Regions from separate parts of the Delftia sp. WSY_10 genome, predicted to be linked through region 1. Evidence: predicted binding sites of a transcription regulator. Region 1 holds the regulator's gene; each other region holds the start of a gene.
What was found. The regulator FNR, encoded in region 1, switches genes on or off when oxygen is low (the NO sensors DNR and NnrR bind a similar motif). The targets are predictions, from matches to a motif close to TTGATNNNNATCAA.

Region 2: the regulator FNR is predicted to act here: its motif matches at 1,998-2,011, upstream of ACF8ML_RS12750 (3-hydroxybenzoate 6-monooxygenase).
Region 3: the regulator FNR is predicted to act here: its motif matches at 2,912-2,925, upstream of ACF8ML_RS12800 (diiron oxygenase).

The regions. Positions count from the first base shown of each region.
Region 1 is NZ_JBICKY010000015.1:346,557-351,422, forward strand. It holds gene ACF8ML_RS07995 (sulfite exporter TauE/SafE family protein) at 138-863, opposite strand; gene hemN (oxygen-independent coproporphyrinogen III oxidase) at 869-2,251, opposite strand; gene fnr (fumarate/nitrate reduction transcriptional regulator Fnr) at 2,413-3,132, shown strand; gene ACF8ML_RS08010 (hypothetical protein) at 3,214-3,501, opposite strand; gene ACF8ML_RS08015 (FixH family protein) at 3,683-3,997, opposite strand; gene ccoG (cytochrome c oxidase accessory protein CcoG) at 4,055-4,866, opposite strand, start outside.
Region 2 is NZ_JBICKY010000029.1:15,363-20,228, reverse strand. It holds gene ACF8ML_RS12765 (patatin-like phospholipase family protein) at 1-368, opposite strand, end outside; gene ACF8ML_RS12760 (LysR family transcriptional regulator) at 444-1,346, opposite strand; gene ACF8ML_RS12755 (MarR family winged helix-turn-helix transcriptional regulator) at 1,361-1,897, opposite strand; gene ACF8ML_RS12750 (3-hydroxybenzoate 6-monooxygenase) at 2,102-3,310, shown strand; gene ACF8ML_RS12745 (cupin domain-containing protein) at 3,327-4,364, shown strand; gene ACF8ML_RS12740 (fumarylacetoacetate hydrolase family protein) at 4,403-4,866, shown strand, end outside.
Region 3 is NZ_JBICKY010000029.1:27,225-32,090, reverse strand. It holds gene ACF8ML_RS12810 (glutamine amidotransferase) at 90-794, opposite strand; gene ACF8ML_RS12805 (2Fe-2S iron-sulfur cluster-binding protein) at 846-1,925, opposite strand; gene ACF8ML_RS12800 (diiron oxygenase) at 1,922-2,884, opposite strand; gene ACF8ML_RS12795 (serine hydroxymethyltransferase) at 3,380-4,660, shown strand; gene ACF8ML_RS12790 (PLP-dependent aminotransferase family protein) at 4,691-4,866, opposite strand, start outside.

The DNA.
Region 1 (4,866 bases):
ATGGTTCACGCGCGGCAACGGCCCCGAGGCTGAAGGAATCGGCAAATGTAAGCCGATGATTCGGGCATTATCTCCAGTTCTGAGGGCCTTGCAGGCAATCCGCGACCCTCAGGACCAAGTCTGTCCCCCGCTGTTGTTCATCGGCACCAGAGACTGGGCTTGTAGATCAGGTCCATCCACAGCGCCCACACGGCCACGCCCACCAGCATCAGGCCGGCCAGCCGCGTGCCCCATTCGGCACGCAGGCCGTTCAGGCGCTGGCGGCCCAGCCGCCACAGCCAGGGGCCGGCCACCAGCCACAGCCCGCTGCCCACGCCAAAGGCCGCCATGGCCGATGCGCCCTGCAAGGGGCCACCGCTGAGCGCGGCGACCAGCACGGCCGAATACAGCAGTCCGCAGGGCATGAGCGCCCAGGCATAGCCCGCCGCCAGCGTGCCGCCAGGGGCGGACACCCAGGGCTGCACGCGCCGCCAGGCGGCGCGGCCCGCAGACTCCAGCCAGGCGGGCTGGCGGGCCTGCACCATCATGGCCAGGCCCCAGGCCATCACGGCGACATGGGTCAGCGTCCAGAACGGCTGCAGCGCCGTGGTCTGGCTGGTGAGCCAGGACAGGCTTTCCATGGCCAGCGCCGAGGCAGCGCCCAGGCTGGCATAGCCGGCCAGCCGCCCGCTATGGAACAGCGCCGTGCGCAGCCACAGCCGGCTTTGCAGTCCATGGACGGCGACCACCTGCCCACCACCCTGTACCGTGCCCTGCCCCGCCCCGCCCGTGACCACGCCGCAGGGCGCGGCGCACATGGCAAGGCAATGGGGCCCGCCGACGAGCCCCATGATCAAAGCGGTCCAGAGCAGCGACAACAGCATGGGGCCTAGATGATCCTCGAAAACCGCGCCCGGTTCTTGTCGGCCTGCAGATATCGGTCAAACAGCATGGCCACGCCACGCACGAAGTACCAGCCCATGGGCGTGACCTGGAATCCCTCGTCGCTGATCTGCACCAGCCCCTTGGCCTGCAGGTCCTGAAGCGCCGCCAGCTCGGGGGCGAAGTACTCGCGAAAGCCCAGCAGCCAGGCCTGCTCCATGGGCTCGAACAGCACGGCGCCCTGGCACATGATGGCCATGATGACGGCGCGCCGCACCAGATCATCGCGCGACAGTGCCAGGCCGCGCACCACGGGCAGGTGGCCGGCGTCGATGGCGTCGTAGTACTCCTCCAGCGTCTTGGCGTTCTGGCTGTAGCTGGCCCCCACCTTGCCGATGGCCGACACGCCCAGCGCAATCAGGTCGCAGTCGGGCTGGGTGCTGTAGCCCTGGAAGTTGCGATGCAGCCGGCCCTGGCGCTTGGCCACGGCCAGCGCGTCCTCGGGCAAGGCGAAGTGGTCCATGCCCACGTAGACATAGCCGCCGTCCATGAAGGCCGCGATGGAGCGCGAGAGCATGGCCAGCTTGTCGGCGCCCTGGGGCAGGTCCCCGGCCGCGATGCGCCGCTGCGGCTTGAAGCGCTCGGGCAGGTGGGCATAGGCATAGAGCGCGATGCGGTCGGGCCGCAGCGCATTGACCTGGGCCAGCGTGCGCTCGAAGGACTCGGGCGTCTGCTTGGGCAGGCCGTAGATCAGGTCCACGTTGATGGAGGCAAAGCCCAGCTGCCGTGCGGCCGCCACCAGCGCGAACACCTGCTCGGCCGGCTGCACGCGGTGCACGGCGATCTGCACCTGTTCGTCGAAGTCCTGCACGCCGAAGCTCAGGCGGTTGAAGCCCAGCTCCTTGAGCACGGCCAGGCGTTCGACGCTGACGGTGCGCGGATCGACCTCGATGGAGTATTCGCCGCCCGGCTCCAGCTTGAAATGCTCGCGCAGCAGGGCCATCAGCGTGCGCAGCTCATCGTCCGAGAAGAAGGTGGGCGTGCCGCCGCCCAGGTGCAGCTGGCTGACGGCCTGGCCCTTGCCGCAATGGGCCGTGTGCAAGGCCATCTCGCGCGCCAGGTAGTCCAGGTAGACGGCAGCGCGATCGTGGTGGCGCGTCACGATCTTGTTGCAGGCGCAGTAGTAGCACAGCGACTCGCAGAACGGCACATGCACATACAGCGACAAAGGCATGGCCCGCGCTGCGGTACTCGATTTGCGGTGCTCAAGTGCCAGGATATAGTCTTCAGCACCGAAAGCCTCCACGAAACGATCGGCCGTGGGGAACGAGGTGTATCGGGGCCCCGGTACGTCGAAGCGACGCAGCAGCTCTGGGGTGACAGCGGTCATGGGTTTTTTCCTCTAATGTCGTCCACTGTGCCGCAGCCCATTGGTCGCGTCCTTGACTCATATCAAGAGTTGTTCGCGGCAGTGCTGCGACAATTTGATCCAACTCATCGCCATCCACGAGGTCACCGCCGGCGCACTGCTGCGCCGCTGATGTTTACTCCATGAACCTTCAGACCATCAAAGCATCCTGTTCCAATTGCAACCTGCGCGAGCTGTGCATGCCCATGGGCCTGGATGCCGAGCAGATGCAGCGCATCGACGACATCGTGGCCACGCGCCGCAAGGTCAAGCGCGGCGGCCTGCTGTTTCGCAACGGTGAGTCCTTCACCTCGCTGTACGCCATCCGCACGGGCTTCTTCAAGACCTGCGTGGCCACCGAGGACGGGCGCGACCAGGTCACGGGCTTTCAGATGGCCGGCGAGATCATCGGCCTGGATGGCATCGTCAACGACCACCACACCTGCGATGCGGTCGCGCTGGAAGACGCCGAGGTCTGCGTCATGCCCTTCGACAAGCTGGAGGACCTGTCGCGCGAGGTCACGGCCCTGCAAAACCATGTGCACAAGGTCATGAGCCGCGAGATCGTGCGCGAGCATGGCGTGATGCTGCTGCTGGGCAGCATGCGTGCCGAGGAGCGGCTGGCCGCCTTCGTGCTCAACCTGGTACAGCGCCTTCACGCCCGGGGCTTTTCCAAGTCGGAACTGGTGCTGCGCATGACACGCGAGGAAATCGGCAGCTACCTGGGCCTGAAGCTGGAGACGGTGAGCCGCACCTTCTCGAAGTTTGCCGAGGAAAACATCATCGAGGTGCGCCAGCGCCATCTGCGCATCCTGGACACGGACGCGCTCAAGCGCATCGTCAACAGCCAGCAGTGCCAGTGAGGCCGCAAGGCCCCGCCCCCCGGCAATGAACAGGGCCCGCGATCGCGGGCCTTGTTCATTGCCATTGCAGTGCACGCAGGTTCAATCGCGCCCCAGGCCCTGCATGGCCAGATTTGGGTCCGGCTCGGAGACCACGCCGTCGTTGAGATCGTGCGTGGAGCGTCCCAGCATGGTGGTCATGAGGCTGGACAGCATGGTCACGCCCCAGAAGGCGAAGAAGGCCAGCGTGTAGATTCCCTGCCGCGACCAGCCCAGGTCGCCGAGCCAGTGCAGCTCCAGCGGGTCCACGAAGGCGAATACCAGCATCTCCATCACGGCGGCGGCCAGAAAGGCCGGCCAGGCAATCCACATCCAGCGTTGGGCCAACATCAGCGATCTCCTTGAGCTGTCGAGGGGTGGCTTTCATTGTGCGCGCCGCCCTCGCACCGTGCCAAGCCCTGCGCACCCTGCACTGCCTGTAGGAAACCCTTGGCCCTCGCGCATGCTGGAGATGCCATCCACCATGCAAAAAGGCCGTGACTGCGGCCTTGTGCACGGCATTTTCCTGCGTTCAGCGGTCCGTGGGATGGTCCTGCGCGGGCGTGGCCGCGTGGTTGCGGCCGGTGACCGCGGGCGCCAGGCTCTTGGGCACTTCGCGCACGCCATCGGCACGCTCGTTGATGGTGATGCCATTGCGGTAATAGTCAGGATCGATCACGGGATCGGCGCCATTGATCGCAATGACGGCCGTGACCACGCCGGCCACCACGACGGCGGCCGGGCCGGCCACCACGAGCCAGACATGGGCGAACTTCCACCAGGGCTTGCCGGCGTCCGGATGCGAAGGGGCCGTGGCGGGCGCGGAGACTGCGGGACTGGAAGACATGGATAACCTCTTTCTTTCAAACAGCCGGCGCAGCCTGGGCGGCGCCGGCCAGACATATCACCGGGGCACCAGGAAGACGGCCTTTTCGGACGCGCGTCCCGCGCCTGAATGCACGGCATCGATATCGAAGAATACGGTGTGCGAGCCCGGCTCGGCGGAACCGTAGGGAATCTGCAGCCGCGCCGCAATGCCGCGCGTCTCGGCAGGGCCGACCTCGACCTCCTGCTCGGACGCCAACTCCAGCCCGTCGAGGCCATGGGCGCTGATGCGGTAGCGCTGGGCCTGCTCGGTGGCATTCATGATCTGCAGGCGGTAGACATTTTCCAGCTTGCCGCCCGCGACGATGCGCGACAGCGACGCCCGGTCGCGTATCACGTCGACCTTGACCGACTGGCGCAGCGCCAGGCTCACGATCATGGCCATGCTCAGGCCGATCAGCACGGCCGAGTAGACCAGTACGCGCGGACGGAAGATGCGGCGCAGCACCTGGGCCCGCCGCCACATGCCGGCCATGGCGTTCTGCGTGGTCAGCCGGATGAGGCCGCGCGGATACTCCATCTTGTCCATGATGGAATTGCAGGCGTCTATGCACAGACCGCAGCCTATGCATTCGTACTGCAGGCCGTTGCGGATGTCGATGCCCACGGGGCAGACCTGCACGCACATCTTGCAGTCGATGCAGTCGCCCAGGCCCTGGGCCTTGTAGTCCACCTTCTTGGTGCGCGGCGCGCGCGGCTCGCCCCGGCCCGTGTCGTAGCTGACGATCATGGTGTCGCGGTCGAACATGGCGCTCTGAAAGCGCGCATAGGGGCACATGTACTTGCAGACCTGCTCGCGCATGTAGCCGGCGTTGCCATAGGTGGCGAAGC
Region 2 (4,866 bases), on a different contig from region 1:
CCGCCCGAGGACAGCTGCAGGTCGCGGATCCTGGTCTCATCCAGCGCCACGGCCTTTTCCTGCAGCTCGAAGGCGTTCATGCCGCCCGCATACAGCGCACCCACCACGCTGCCCGCGCTGGTGCCGGACACCACAGCGGGCGCAAGGCCATTGGCTTCCAGCATCTTGATGACGCCGATGTGGGCAAAGCCCTTCACGGCCCCGCCGCCCAGGGCCAGACCGATCCTGATGGGCGCCACGGGCGTGCCTGGCGCGGTGGGCGTGGACTCGGGCGTGGCCGCCGAGGGGCTGGGCGGGTTGCTGCCGCAAGCGGCCAGCCCCGCCAGGCTCAGGTACACCAGTGGACGCAAAAGGGCTTTCAGGCGCATGCCAGGGATCCTGCTGTCGGATGACGAGATTCGGGGCGGGCAGTATAGCGGCAGGGGCCTGACCGCCGCAGGCCCTCAGGCTCTGGGCTTCAGCAAGCCGCCCATGCCCTGCACAGCCTCCCGCAAAAACCCCCAGACCGCCTCGATGCGCTGAACCTGCCGGGCATCCGAGGGCATGCTCATCCAGAAGGTGCGGGTGAAGCAGGCCTCGGCGGGCAGCACGCGGCTGAGCACGGGGTCGCGGTCGGCGATGAAGGCGGGCAGCACGGCCAGGCCGGCACCGGCGCGCACGGCCTCGTACTGGGCGGTGATGCTGGTGCTGCGAAAGGCAAAGCGCTCGGGCTGGAACAGGGTGGACAGCAGCTGCAGCTCACGCGTGAACAGCAGGTCGTCCACATAGTGGATGAAGCTGTGGTGGCGCAGGTCCTCCGTGCGCGCCACCAGCGGGCGGCGCGCAAGGTATTCGCGCTGGCCGTAGAGGAACAGCCGGTAGTCCGTGAGCTTGGTGACCACGGCCGAGCCGCGCGTGGGGCGCTCCAGCGAGATGACGATGTCCGCCTCGCGCCGCGACAGGTGCAGCAGGCGCGGCAGGGCCAGCAGGTCGATGCTCAGCAGCGGATGGCGCTGCGTCAGCGCGGCCAGCTGCGGAGCCAGCAGCTGGGTGCCGAAGCCCTCGGTGGCGCCCACGCGCACCAGGCCGGACGGTCCCTGGCTGGTGGATTCGGCCGCCAGCGGCATGCGCTCCAGCCCGGCTGCGGCGCGCTGCATGGCGTCTGCCACGCCCAGCAGCTGTCGGCCGGCCTCCGTGGGCCGCCATTGGCCCGCTTCGCGCTCGAAGAGCACGGCCCCCAGCTGCTTTTCCAGGGCCTGGATGCGGCGCGACACCGTGGTGTGCTCCACGCCCAGTTGGCGCGCGGCGGCGGCCATGCTGCCGCTGCGTGCCAGCTCGCCAAAGAATCTCAGATGGTCCCAGTCCATGGGTCGAGGTCGCCTCAGTCGGCTGCGGCGCGGCGCGCGGCCAGCGTGCTGGGCGCACGCGCCAGCTCGTCGTTTTGCCGCACCAGGACGGCCATCATTTCCATGAACAGGCCCCGCTGCTCCTGCGGCAGCGGCTCCAGCATGCGCTGCTGGGCCCGCAGCACCGAGGGCTCGGCAGCGGCCAGCAGCGCAGCGCCTTCCGCGGTGACCGACAGCAGGCGCACGCGCCGGTCGGCCGGGCTGGTGTTGCGCACCATGAGGCCGCGCGCCTCCAGCCGGTCGATGACGCTGCCAATGGTGGAGGTGTCGAAACCGATCATCCGCGCCAGCGTGCGCTGGTCCACGCCGGGCTGGCGCAGCACGGCAGACAGCGCCGCGTACTGCACGGGGGTCACGCCGAATTCCTGGGTCTCTTCCATGAAGACGGCTACCGCGATCTGCTGCAGGCGGCGGATGTGGTAGCCGGGGTAGTTTTCTAGTTCTGCGGGTTGGTAGTCCATGGCCATTGCGCTCTTTTCCGGGTCCCTGCGGGCAAGCGCAGATGTTCGCATGAACCGCGCCCTCCGTTGGCGTTGGCTGGCGGACAGGTGATTCACCCGGACATGCTGTCCACCACCGTTTGGCCTGCATCCAGGGAAACCCCAGGCTGGCCTGATGCAAATCAACACTACACTCATCGTCAGCATACTGTTTAATTAGTCGCGACGCATCTGACCCCCAGGCGAGCGACACGCACCACGAAGCACAGGACATCCATGAGCACCAGCATTTCTTCCCGGGCGCTGCCCGTTCTTGTGGCAGGCGGCGGCATTGGCGGCGTGGCGGCCGCGCTGGCCCTGGCACGCCAGGGATTCGCCGTCAAGGTGCTGGAGCAGGCGCCGCAGCTGGGCGAGATCGGCGCCGGCATACAACTGGGGCCCAACGCATTCGCGGCCTTCGACGCGCTGGGCATTGGCGAGCTGGCCCGTGGCCGCGCGGTCTATACCGACGAGATGGTGATGCACGACGCGCTCGATGAGCGGCTGGTCGGCCGCATTCCCACGGGCGAGGCGTTTCGCGCCCGCTTCGGCAACCCGTATGCGGTGATCCACCGCGCCGACATCCACACCTCGCTGCTCGAAGGCGCGCGCACCCACGGTCAAATCGAGACGCTGACGGGCACGCGCATCGAAGCCGTGCAGCAGGAGGGTGACACCGTCACCGTGCGCGACCAGCACGGCCAGGTCCATGTGGGCCAGGCCCTGATCGGCGCCGATGGCGTGAAGTCCGTGGTGCGCCAGCAGTACGTGGGCGATGCGGCGCGTGTCTCCGGCCACGTGGTGTACCGCGCCGTGGTGGAGAAGAACGACTTCCCCGAAGACCTGCGCTGGAACGCGGCCAGCATCTGGGTCGGCCCCAACTACCACCTGGTGCACTACCCGCTGCGTGGCGGCGAGCAGTACAACGTGGTCGTCACCTTCCACAGCCGCGAGCAGGAGGAATGGGGCGTGCGCGAAGGCAGCCGCCAAGAGGTGCAAAGCTACTACAGCGACTGCTGCCCGCGCGCCCGCCAGCTCATAGACCTGCCCAAAAGCTGGAAGCGCTGGGCCACGGCCGACCGCGAGCCCATTGGCCAGTGGAGCTTCGGCCGCGCCACGCTGCTGGGCGATGCCGCACACCCCACGCTGCAATACATCGCCCAGGGCGCCTGCATGGCGCTGGAAGACGCGGTGACGCTGGGCCAGGCGCTGAAGCGCTGCGGCAACGACTGGCCGCAGGCGCTGCGGCTGTACGAGCGCTCGCGCATCGCCCGCACGGCGCGCGTGGTGCTGTCCGCGCGCGAGATGGGCCGCATCTTCCACGCCAGCGGCGTGGAGCGCCTGGTGCGCAACGACCTCTGGAAGGGCCGCACGCCCCAGCGTTTCTACGACGCCATGGAATGGCTGTACGGCTGGAAGGCCGAAACCTGCCTCGCCGAAGACTGAACACAAGGAGACCGCCATGCAAGAACTTGGCCGCCTGGAAGACCTGCCCCAGGACTACCGCGACGAACTCACGCGCAACAACCTGGTGCCGCTGTGGCCCAGCCTGCGCAACGTGATGCCGCCGCACACGCCGCGCCCGCGCACCCAGCCCATTGCCTGGCCCTACCAGGCCATCCGCCCGCTGCTGATGCAGGCCGGCGAGCTGACGCCCATCGAAAAGGCCGAGCGCCGCGTGCTGGTGCTGGCCAACCCCGGCCATGGGCTGGAGAAGATGCAGGCCAGCTCCTCCATCTACCTGGGCATGCAGCTGCTGCTGCCCGGCGAGTGGGCTCCCTCGCACCGCCACACGCCCAATGCCGTGCGCATGGTGGTGGAAGGCCAGGGCGCATGGAGCCTGGTCGACGGCGAGAAATGCCCCATGGAGCGCGGCGACCTCATCCTCACGCCCACGGGCCTGTGGCACGAGCATGGCCATGACGGCGACGAGCCCGTGGTCTGGCTCGATGTGCTGGACCTGCCCCTGGCCTACTACCTGGAAGTCACCTACCACGTGGACGGCCCGCGCCAGGCCGCCCTGCCCGGCCGTGGCGACCGGGCGTATGCGCGCGGCGGCCTGGCACCCACGCAGGTGTTCGCCCGCAGCGCCAAGGCCTACCCCATGCTGCGCTACCCGTGGAAGGACGCGCGCGCCGCCCTGCTGGAACTGGGCGCCGACCGGCCGGACCTGGACTGCGTGCAGCTGGCCTACACCAACCCCGAAACCGGGGCCGACTGCGAAAACATCCTGGGCTTCTACGCGCTGATGCTGCGCCCGGGCCAGACGCTGCAGTTGCCCGCGCGCTCGCCGGCCTGCGTGTTCCATGTCATCGAGGGCGGCGCCAGCGTGGCCGCCGTGGACCGCCATTTCGACCTGGCCCCGGCCGACACCTGCTGCGTGCCCGGCTGGGCGCCCGCCACGCTGGCCAATGCCAGCGCCAGCGAGCCCGCCTTCCTCTTCCTGGCCGACGAGGCGCCTTTGCACCGAAAGCTGGGCCTCTACGAAGTCCGGCCTTGAATCCTCCGATGTCTCTTTACTCCCCCATCGCCAACACCATGACCGCCCCCCAATACCTCTGGACCCCGCCCCCCGTCCAATCCCTGCCCGTGCGCGGCAGCACGCAGCGCCTGCCCGTGAACCGCCTGTTCTTCGTGGGCCGCAACTACCACGCCCATGCCGTCGAGATGGGCCGCCCGGTGGACAAGAGCGTGGAGCGCCCCTTCTACTTCACCAAGGCCCCCTCCACCCTGACCGAATCAGGTGCCACCGTGGCCTACCCGCCCGAGACGAACAACTACCACTTCGAGATGGAACTGGTGGTGGCCATCGGCAAGGCGGGCTTTCGCATTGCGGCGGACCAGGCGCATGAACATATCTACGGCTACGCCTGTGGCCTGGACATGACGCGCCGCGACCTGCAGCTGGTGGCGCGCGACAAGGGCCGGCCCTGGGACCTGGGCAAGGATGTGGAGCAGTCCTCGGTGGCCAGCGAGATCGTGCCCATGCCGGGCCAGGTGAT
Region 3 (4,866 bases), on a different contig from region 1:
AACTCTCCTTTTTTCGGGAACAGAGATTCCGGCGCCGCGCAGCGCGGCTCCGGCGTGGGGGAAATGGGTGAATGGGCGGCGCCGCAGGTTCAGCGGCTGCGCTCCAGGTGGGTCAGCCAGGCGGCCAGCACATCGCGCGCGGCCAGCGCCAGCAGGCCGCCGTATTTCTGGGCATCGGCACGCAGCGTGCGCGGGTCCACCTTGGCCATGCCGAGCTCACAGGCATGGCCGACCAGCCAGCGCTCCAGCCGGGCCGCGTCGGCCTCCAGATGGAATTGCAGGCCCAGCACCTGCGAGCCGACTGCGAAGGCCTGGTTGGCGCCGATGGCGGTGCCGGCCAGGTGCACGGCGCCTTCGGGAATGTCGAACTGGTCGCCATGCCAATGGAGCACGGGCACGCCGTCCAGTTTGGCGAGGGGCGAGGCAAGGCCGGCGTCGGTAAGCGTGAGCGGCGAAAAGCCGATTTCCTTGACGCCCAGCGGATAGACCCTGGCGCCCAGCGCGCGCGCAATGAGCTGGGCGCCCAGGCAGATGCCCAGCAGCGGCTTGCCGCTGTCCAGCCAGCGGCGCACGGCCGCCAGCTCCTGGGCAACGAAGGGATAAAGCGCCTCGTCATAGGCACCTATGGGGCCGCCCAGCACGACGAGAAGGTCGGCACGGCCCAGGTCCAGGGTGTCAAGCTCGCCGATGCTGGGATCGACGTACTGCACTTCGTAGCCGCGGCTAGCGAACTCGGCATGCAGGGTGCCCAGGTCTTCGAAGTGGATGTGGCGCAGCGCGATGGCTTTTTTCATGGGAGGAACTCAGGTGGATACAGGAGGGTGGCTTGGAACGTGCGGAGCCCGTCAGGCGCCGGGCTTGAGATCGACGTGGATATGGCCTGCCGAGGGGAAGGTGCAGCAGGCCAAGGCATAGCCGGCTTCCTTTTCCCTGTCGCTGAGGCAAAAGTCCGCCTCCAGCCGTGAACTGCCTCCCGTGATGCGGATGCGGCAGCTGCCGCAGATGCCGGCCCGGCACTGGCTGCGGATGGCAATGCCCACGCCTTCCAGGATCTCCAGCAGGCTTTTGCCGGACGCGGCTTCGACAACCTGCCCGCTGTGCGCGATCTGCAGCTGGCATGCCTGCGCGGTCTCGCCTGGCTGGGCGGTGGATGCGGCAGGCGGCGTGAAGGCCTCGATATGCTGTATGGCACCGGGAAAGCAGGCCCGCGCATGCTCGCGAAAGGTCTGCGCAAAGGCGTGGCCGCCACAGATGACGACGGCCTGGGGCTGGCCCAGCGCCAGCAGGGACTGCTGCGAGGGGCGGCCCGGCACGAAGGGCCCGTGGGCGGCAATGTCTTCACGCGTGATGTGGATACGCAGGTCGAACCAGGGGGCCGTTTCGCACAGCTGCTGCAGCTCCTGCAGGAACGGAATGTCGGCCATGCGCGCAAAGCACAGCAGCAGCGTGGTGCGGGGCACGCGCCGGCCCTGCTGGCGCAGCCGGTCCAGTTCGCGCAGCAGCGCCAGCGGCAGGGTCAGGCCGATGCCGCCGGCCAGCATGACCAGGGAGTCCAGGCCCAGCACCAGGTCGGCCGTGATGTCGCCGGCCACGCCGCCCAGCGGCAGCGTGGAGCCTGCGCGCAGCACCGCATGCATGTGGTCGGAGACGCTGCCCCGGCCCGAGCTTTTGACGGCAATGTCGAACTGGCCGGCACCGTCGTGCTCGCTGCAGGGCTCGTAGCGGGTGATGGAGTACAGCCGCTGCTGCATGGTGCCACTGGCGTCGGCATGCTCGATGGCCACATGCCGGCCGGGCTGCAGGCCGCCGAGGAATTGCGCCGAGGCGCCCTGCACGCGCAGGGTGTAGACCATGACGCCGCCCGCCTCTGCCCGTGCAGCGGCGCAGCGCGCGAGCATGCTGCCTGCCTGGAGGGCGGCGCTCATGCCTGCATCTCCTCGAGGACCGACGACACCAGCGCCACGCTGCCGCCCAGGTTGCGGCCCGCCAGGCCGATGCGGTCGATCAGGCTTTGCACCGAGTCGGTGTAGACGCCGATCTCGTTGCTGTCGCCCACATCGTGCAGGATGTCGCGCGCATGCGGCATGCCGACCATGGTGAAGACGGTGGACCAGGCGCCCAGTTCGTTGTTGGCGAACATCTGCACGGTCTTGAGGATGATGGAGCGCAGGTAGCTGCGCTCGCGGTTGCTCAGGCCCTGGACGATGTCGGTGGCCACCGAGCTGAAAACGCTGGAGTGGCTCCATTCGTCCACGGCGTGGGTGCGCGTGACCTCGTGGCAGATGGGCTGGATGCTGCGGTCCTCGGCCATGGTCTTGAGGTAGTCGGTGATCAGGGTCTCGCTGGCGCAGGCAATGGCGAAGCGCGCCAGGCGGCGCTCCCATTCCGCGCCGCACTGCGCCAGCACGCCGTTGCGCCAGCCGACGAGGTTGAAGTCCGCGTAGTCCAGCGGCGCCAGGCCGCGCATCTCGTAGATGTAGTTGCAGGCCATGATGGACATGCGGGTGTGCAGGGCCTCGTCCAGCAGGGCCTGGGACATGACGTCCTGCAGCAGCGCACGGTTGGCGCTGGGCGGCGGGGTCTTGATGATGTCCTCGCAGGCCGGCGTGACCACGTTGCACTCGATGTAGATGGTCTTGAGGTTGTAGATGCCCCAGGCGTAGGACAGGCATTGGTCGCGCAGGTGCTGTGGCGCCTCCACCCATGCCTGGTGATCGCGAAACGGCAGCAGCGAGGCGGTGAAGTCCTGCCGGGCGGGGTCGAACGCCAAGCCGCAGTAATCAGGCAGGTCCTGATTCACGGCCGCTCTTGACTTCCAGAGCAGGGACAGCTTTTTGAGCGCATCGCGCACGGCGTCATCTGTCCGAGAGATATCGAGATTCATTTTTCAACTCCGTGTGATTGAACTTGATTGATCTGAGTCAAATCGCCTATTCCCTCCCCCCGCTTTCTCCATCCGCCGCAATCACCAATGGCACCGCAAATGGCACTGCAATTGACGCTGCAGATGGCAGATACGTTGTCATGGATTTCTTCACTCTGTCATATTCCACCTTGAATCAATCTCCCCGACTGCAGATTGCGGATGATTCCTGGCGATATTGGATCTCATGACTTTCAACGTCTGGCGGCGAATTCTATGGAGAGAGCGCGGATTCAAACAGACCTATTTTCGCCAATGAACCAGACCGCTTTTTTCAACGGCTTACATTGGCATGCCACCTTAATTGGTCTGCTCACCCGCTGAAACATGGTCGGAATCAAGGCCGCTGCACTTTGTAGACTGCCCATTACCGATGCGCCCTGGTTTCCAAATCCTTCCATAACCCGGGCGCTGCCGATTCCCGTGCTTCAGCGCCTCCAAGACAGCCAATGCGACATGGACGATTTATCGCTCCCCAGAATCAATTCCCTGGAACTCCAACACGCGGACAGCGAGGCCTGGGACGCCATAGCGGCCGAGCGGACACGGCAGGCGCGTTCGATTGAATTGATTGCCTCTGAAAACTTCGTGAGCCGCGCGGTGATGGAGGCGCAGGGCTCGGTGCTGACCAACAAATACGCCGAGGGCTATCCCGGCGTGCGCTACTACGGCGGCTGCGCCAATGCCGATGCCGTGGAGAACCTGGCCATTGCGCGTGCCAAGGCGCTGTTCGGCTGCGCGCACGCCAACGTGCAGCCGCACTCGGGCAGCCAGGCCAACCAGGGCGTGTACCTGGCGTTCCTGGAGCCCGGCGACAAGATCATGGGGCTGGACCTGCGCTCGGGCGGGCACCTGACGCATGGCTCCAGCGTGAGCGTGTCGGGCAAGTGGTTCCAGTCCATCAGCTACGAGGTGGACGCCCGTTCCCAACTCATCGACATGGACCAGGTGCGGCGCATTGCGCTGAAGGAGCGGCCCAGACTCATCATTGCCGGAGGCTCGGCCTATTCACGGCAGATGGACTGGGCCGAGTTCCGGCGCATTGCCGACCGGGTGGGCGCCATCTTCATGGCCGACATCGCGCACGTGGCGGGGCTGGTGGCCGCGGGCGTGTTCCCCTCGCCCGTGGAGCACGCCCATGTGACCACGACCACCACGCACAAGACGCTGCGCGGGCCGCGCGGCGGCATGATCCTCTCGGCCGACGCCGAGATCGCCAGGCGCATAGACGCCGCCGTGTTTCCGGGCCTGCAGTCCGGGCCGCTGATGCATGTGGTGGCGGCCAAGGCGGTGGCGCTGGGCGAGGCGCTCAAGCCCGCCTTCCGTACCTATGCGCGGGCCGTGGTGGACAACGCCCGCGTGCTGTGCGACCGGCTGTCGCAGGGCGGGCTGTCCGTGGTGTCCGCAGGCACGGACTGCCATCTGGGCGTGATCGACCTGCGCCCCTGGGAGCTGACGGGCAAGGCCGCCGAGACGGCGCTGGAGCAGATCGGCATCACGGTCAACAAGAACGCCGTGCCCGGCGATGGCGCGCGGCCGCTGGTGACCTCGGGTATCCGCGTGGGCAGCGCGGCCTGCACCACGCGCGGCATGGGCGCCGACGAGTTCCGCGAGATCGGCGACATGATTCTTGCCACGCTGGGCGGCATACGCAGCGGCACCATGAACGCGCGCACGCTCAAGTCCATCCACGAAGGCGTGTCCGACCTGACCGCGCGCTTTCCCCTGCCCTACTGAGGCATGCAGCGTCCGGCTTCTCCCAACCTGTCAGGGTTTTCGCAGCGCGTTGGCCAGGCGCAGCACGGCGGCCTCGATCTCGTAGGCCGTGAGCGAGGCATAGCCCAGCAGCCAGCCCGGCTGCCGCTGCTCGCCCGCGTACAGGCGGCTGAGCCCCTGCAGCAGCACGCCCGCCGCGGCGGCGCGGCGGATGGTGTCTTCCTCGG